2 linked regions of the Solitalea canadensis DSM 3403 genome follow. The protein of the gene in region 2 interacts with the protein of the main gene of each other region in a pairwise test. Links are inferred from orthologs where the notes say so. Each region holds a gene or a part of one and is shown on either strand. Other genes may lie near its edges. The genes, in order: eno and rpe.

What was found.
Region 1: the proteins of rpe (region 2) and eno interact in binary tests that used the Escherichia coli proteins (3 or more experiments, as listed by UniProt). The link is inferred for Solitalea canadensis DSM 3403 from one-to-one orthologs.

The regions. Positions count from the first base shown.
Region 1 is NC_017770.1:364,963-368,177, forward strand. Bases 150-3,026 are described here. They hold eno (phosphopyruvate hydratase), read left to right. Parts: upstream 150-878; coding sequence 879-2,174; downstream 2,175-3,026. Other genes in these bases: SOLCA_RS01425 (trimeric intracellular cation channel family protein), read left to right, coding at 150-610; SOLCA_RS01435 (FtsB family cell division protein), read left to right, coding at 2,316-2,615; SOLCA_RS01440 (universal stress protein), read left to right, coding at 2,944-3,026. Outside these bases: more of SOLCA_RS01425, read left to right, coding at 1-149; more of SOLCA_RS01440, read left to right, coding at 3,027-3,215. UniProt on the Escherichia coli protein: Catalyzes the reversible conversion of 2-phosphoglycerate (2-PG) into phosphoenolpyruvate (PEP). It is essential for the degradation of carbohydrates via glycolysis.
Region 2 is NC_017770.1:2,159,542-2,162,751, reverse strand. The notes cover bases 226-3,097. They hold rpe (ribulose-phosphate 3-epimerase), read right to left. Parts: upstream 2,062-3,097; coding sequence 1,390-2,061; downstream 226-1,389. Other genes in these bases: pnp (polyribonucleotide nucleotidyltransferase), read right to left, coding at 3,083-3,097; SOLCA_RS08825 (YceI family protein), read left to right, coding at 2,229-2,783; serC (3-phosphoserine/phosphohydroxythreonine transaminase), read right to left, coding at 226-945. Outside these bases: more of serC, read right to left, coding at 1-225; more of pnp, read right to left, coding at 3,098-3,210. UniProt on the Escherichia coli protein: Catalyzes the reversible epimerization of D-ribulose 5-phosphate to D-xylulose 5-phosphate.

The sequences.
Region 1 (3,215 bases), 1.8 Mb from region 2 along the record:
CATTTTACACCTTTTTGATATTTTAGGAACAATTGCGTTTGCTATTTCCGGTGCTTTGGCGGCCATGAACAAACGTCTGGATATTTTTGGAGTACTTATATTGGCATTCGTGACAGCGGTTGGTGGGGGAACACTGCGGGACGTAATGATTGGTTACACACCTGTTGCCTGGATGCGAAATTTCACCACTGTTTTAACAGTTTTTGGTGCTTATGTGGTGATATTGTTTGCTAAACCATATGTTCATCATTTTAAAAAAACACTCTTCTTTTTCGACTCCTTTGGGTTGGGGGCCTTTACGGTAACCGGAATTGCCCAAGGATTGGCTTTTGGGTTGCATCCGGCCTTGTGTGTAGCACTAGGCACTATGACAGGGGCGTTTGGAGGGGTGTTGAGAGATATGCTGATCAATGAAATTCCACATGTTTTTAGAAAGGAAATTTATGCAACTGCTTGTATTTTAGGAGGTACTTTGTTCTTTCTATTACAGTATTTTGAGGTAAGCCGGCATTTAACTGAAATAGCTTCAGCTGTTACGGTAGTTTTGGTTCGTGTAATTTCCATCAGGTATAAATTATACCTTCCAATGATTTACGAAAGGGAAGCCTGAAAACAACATTTAGTGTTAATATTACACTAAGTATTGTTTGTTTTGATAACTTTAATAAAGTGTTCTTAATTTAATCAAATCAGTAATTTATTTGAATTATTTTATAAAATTAATAAAAGCCTGACAAAAATCAGTTTGTCTGTGTGAGTATTTTTAGCTACTTTCGGCTGCACTATTAAAAGCAGGAATAACGGTTTGGGATAGCTGGGAAACAGATAATTTCTGCAAACCACACAGAACATAATAACAAATTACAAATAACTATAACATGAGTTTAATCTTAGATGTTAAAGCAAGGCAGATCCTCGACTCAAGAGGTAATCCTACCGTTGAAGTGGATGTAATCACTGAGAACGGTGTTGTAGGCCGTGCGGCTGTACCTTCCGGTGCTTCTACCGGTATGCACGAAGCTGTAGAACTTCGCGATAATGATAAAAATGTATACATGGGTAAAGGCGTAACTAAAGCTGTTGCCAATGTAAATGATAAACTTGCCGACGCATTGCGTGGTATGGATGTGTTTGATCAAAACCTGATCGACAAAGCCATGATCGAAATCGACGGTTCTGAGAACAAAGGTAATTTAGGTGCAAATGCTGTATTAGGTGTTTCTTTAGCTGTTGCAAAAGCGGCTGCTCAAGAATCTCACCAATCATTGTTCCGTTACATTGGAGGTGTTAATGCTAACACATTGCCAATTCCAATGATGAACATTGTAAACGGTGGTGCGCACGCTGATAACAAAATTGATTACCAAGAATTCATGGTAATGCCTGTTGGTGCGGAGTCTTTCTCTCATGCTTTACGTATGGGTACTGAAGTATTCCACCACTTGAAAAATGTATTAAAGAAAAAAGGTTACTCTACTAACGTAGGTGACGAAGGTGGTTTTGCTCCAAACATCGGTTCAAACGAAGAGGCGATCGAAACTGTATTGCAAGCTATCGAGTCGGCTGGATATAAACCAGGAAGCGATGTTTATATTGCTATGGACGCTGCCAGCTCTGAAATGTACGATGAGAAAACAGGTTTATATAGCTTCTATAAATCAAACCCGGATCGTAAATTTACTAGCGATGAGTTAGTTGCTTACTGGGCTGACTGGGCTGCTAAATATCCAATTATCTCTATCGAAGATGGTTTAGCTGAAAACGATTGGGATGGCTGGAAAAAATTAACTGAGAAGTTAGGTGATAAAATACAGTTGGTAGGTGATGATTTGTTTGTGACTAACTCTAAATTCCTTCAAAAAGGTATTGATATGGGTGTAGCAAATTCAATCTTGGTAAAAGTAAACCAAATTGGTTCTTTAACTGAAACTATTAACGCTGTTACTTTAGCTCAAAATAACGGTTACACTTCAGTAATGAGTCACCGTTCTGGCGAAACAGAAGATTACACCATTGCTGACTTAGCGGTTGCTTTAAACTGTGGTCAAATTAAAACAGGTTCAGCTTCTCGTTCAGACCGGATCGCTAAATACAACCAATTACTTCGTATCGAAGAAGAATTAGGTTCTACTGCACGTTTCTTAGGTAAAAACTTCAAGTTCGCTAAGAAATAACCATAATATTTAACCGCAAAGGCGCGAAGGCACAAAGTTAATCTTTGCGTCTCCGCGCCTTTGCGGTTTTAATATCTTCTCATTACCTTTGAAAGAGACGGTATACGAATGTGCCGTTGAAACAGTAAGCTCGCAGTCAGTATGATACAGAAACTTGTCTCCATCGTAAAAAATAAATATTACTTAACACTAGTTGTTTTTTTTGTTTGGATGATGTTTTTGGACAGAAATGACTTTACGTCCCAATATGAATACCGTCAGAAATTAAGTCAGATTCATAAAGATCAACAGTATTACAAAGAAGAGATTATTAAAGTTAAAAAAGATCTAAAAGAACTCTCTACTGATCCTGAACAACTGGAGAAATTTGCACGTGAAAAGTACCTTATGAAAAGAGATGGCGAAGATATTTTCGTGATCGTTCCTGAAGAAGAAAAATAATCTTTTACTCATTTTTTGAATTTGTATCTTCAATTTCCTTTAAATTAAGTTATCAAATTCAACACTTTTGAGTAAATTGTTTACACGATAATGTGCGAATAGTATGCAAGTTCTAAAAGCGCTTCAATTTAAGGTTCTCGTTTGTTTGTTAGCCACTACCAGAGTAAGTTATAGGTTTAATACTTAAAAATGGCCCATCCTGCTCGTAGATTTTAAAACTAAACTTATAGTAAAGTTGTTATAATATTAATACAAAAATAGTGTATGACTTTTATCATAAAACCTCAATTTGATACGTTTTATCTTTAAATAAATCAAAGTTCATAAAATGAAAACCATATTAGTTCCAACCGATTTTTCTAAGTCCGCCTCAAATGCATTGACGTATGCCAAACGATTAGCGATTAATCACGGGTATAAATTAAGGCTGCTACATATTGTGCAAACGATGGTTGATCCTAATATGCCACCTGAGATAATTGATGATGTACTTACCACTCAGGAAAGAGATGCCAAAGAACGCAATGATGCTATTCAACAAGAATTGCACGATGCAGGAGTGGAAACAGAGGCTGTTACACGTCGAGGATTTCTTATTGA
Region 2 (3,210 bases):
GATATCTGCTTTCTTAGCAAAATCCAGGAATTCTTTTTCAATCTCAGGATTGTCCATCACAAAGCAAACATTCATACGTGAACGATCTTCAACCGCACAAGTACCTTTAAACAACGGATTACGATCGATCTCAGCGTACAAGGTAGCTGCTTTTTTGTTATTGATCTTTTCCATTGCAGCAACACCGCCCTGCTCTTTTACCCAACGAAGTGTAAGCATCGAAACGTAAAGGGCAAAAACCGGAGGTGTATTGTACATTGAACCATTATCAATATGTAACTGATAATTGAACATGGAAGGAATTTTACGGTCTACTTTGCCTAACAAGTCTTTTCTAACAATTGCTAAAGCGACACCTGCAGGACCCATATTTTTCTGAGCACCAGCATAGATCAAACCGAATTTATTTGCGTCAAAAACACGACTGAAAATGTCTGATGACATATCACTTACCAATGGCACCGGAGATTCAGGGAACTCATGTAATTGTGTTCCGTAAATGGTGTTATTAGAAGTAACGTGAAAATAGTTAGCATCAGCAGGAATTGTATAATCCTTAGGAATAAACGTATAGTTTGATTCTTTTGAAGATGCTACAACGTTCACATTTCCAAAGAATTTTGCTTCCTTAATCGCTTTGCTTGCCCAAGTTCCTGAATCTAAATAAGCTGCAGTCTCTCCCTCGCCTAAAAGATTGTATGGAACCATCGCAAACTGGGTACTAGCACCACCGTGTAAAAAAGTGATCGCATAATCGTCATTAAGGCTCAATAACTCTTTAACTAAACTACAAGCTTCGGAGACAACGGATTCAAAGTCGGCAGTACGATGGGAGATCTCCAAAATGGATAATCCGCTGTTATTAAAATTTAAAACGGCCTCTGCGGCTTGTTTTAATACTTCCTGGGGTAAAATACCAGGTCCGGCTCCGAAATTGTGTTTCATGTATACAGTTATAATTATCTACAAAAATGGTAGTTTTATAGTTTGTTATTTTAATAATTGTGAACTTTTGTTGTCAAATTTATTATTTATAAACCAAAATGTTAAAAAAAGTTTAAATTAATAGTGTTTATTGCACACTACGAAATTAAAGAAAATAAGGTTTTGGTTGATTTATAAATGATACAAAGTAAGACTACTTCCCAGTTTTGAAAGTGCAAAAATACTATTTAGGAATGAAGTATTTAAATTCCGTGTCCATCAATTCCGATGGCTAAAGACTATAAAAGTGATAGTTTTTGTATTTTAAATGATCTATATCATAGATAATCAGATTATTATACTGTTTTTATTTTTTGTTTTTTGATGGTGTCAAAACAATAAAATGCATAAAAAAAGTCCATCTACTATTAAGAAGATGGACTTTTTACTATAAGCAAAAAGTACTTATGCCTGTATTGCTTCAATATTTAATTTTTTAAGCTCAGCTATTTCGGCGATTGGATCTTCCGCAGAAAACACTGCGTTTCCGGCAACTAAAGCATCTGCTCCTGCTTTTAATAATGCTAATGCATTGTGTTTGTTTACACCACCGTCAACCTCAATAATAACTTCTGCATTTCTCTTTGCACATAACTCACGCAAAGCCTTAATCTTATTATAAGTATTCTCAATGAATTTTTGTCCGCCAAAGCCCGGGTTTACAGACATGATCAATACTAAATCCACATCTTCCAAAATATCTTCAAGCACACTTACCGGAGTATGAGGGTTAAGTGCTACACCTGCCTTCATTCCCAATTCTTTAATTTTAGCAATTGTACGATGTAAATGAGTACAAGCTTCGTAGTGTACAGTAAGGATCTTCGCCCCTACCTTCTTGAAATCTTCAAGGTAACGATCCGGATCCACGATCATTAAGTGCACATCCAAAGGTTTTTTAGCATGATGGTTAATAGCTGCTACAACCGGAAATCCGAATGAAATGTTCGGAACAAAAACTCCGTCCATAACATCTACGTGTAACCAATCTGCCGAACTTTCATTTAACATTTCTACATCATCCTGCAGGTTGGCAAAATCAGCTGACAGAACAGAAGGGGCAATTATATGTTTCATATCGTTTTTTTAACAGATGTAATCATCCCATGGATAATTGATTTTTACATCTGCCGCAAAAATACTTAATGCTAACGTTATATGCTAAGAAAGTGCTAAATTTGATCATGTAAAATATTTACATACCTATTTAAAACATTCTGCCATAATTTAACGTATTGTATAGTATGAAGCTCTTATCTACACTATTGTTATGCTTATGCATTACTGTGGGAAGTAATGCACAAACGCTATATGCCTCTAAAAATGTAGCGATCTCATTTATTTCAAATGCACCTCTGGAAGACATCGAAGCTTCTTCTAAAATGGGTGTGGGTGTGTTAAATTTTGAAAAAGGTGAGTTTGTGTTTGAGGTGGCTGTAAGAACCTTTCGGTTTGACATTTCATTGATGCAGGAGCATTTTAATGAAAACTACCTTGACAGCGACCGGTTTCCTAAAGCTTCTTTTCGTGGGAAATTCAAGGATTCAATCGATTTAACAAAAGATGGTGTTTATCCCATAGTTGTGGAGGGAAAACTATCAGTTAGGGGAATTGAAAAACCTAGGGTTATTCCCGGAACACTGGTAGTTAAAAACGGAATGGTAAGCCTGAATGCTGATTTTACTATCGACTGTGAAGATCATAACATCAAAATCCCTAAAATCGTAGAAGAGAAAATAGCAGATACTGTTAAAGTGAGAGTAAACGGCGACTTTAGTTTGTACTTTGCTAAGAACTAATAAAAGGCTCTGCAACTATACTATTCTTCTCTCCTTTTTAACTGAAAAACATTTTTCTCGTAAGTCCTTAACGCATTGATGATTTTTGCCGGGTTCTTCCATTCAAACAGGTGGATAAACCATATGATAAAACGAAATATTTCTTTGGCTAATTTTTCCAAGCTCCTTGATTACTTCGTCTATTGTTTTTTGCAATCATGTAGATATATGTCTACTCTTGGTGATAGCTAACATACCTAATCCCATAGAAACAAAAAAACCGGCATAAAGCCGGTTTTAATAGGATTAGAAACAAATTATTATTGTTTGTTTTCTTCTTTCTTTTCTTGTGCAGGACGCTCCGGACGAGGAAGCAACACTTTGCGTGAAAGTTTCAATTTACCTGTTTTCTTATCGATATCAAGTAATTTAACTTTGATTGTCTCGC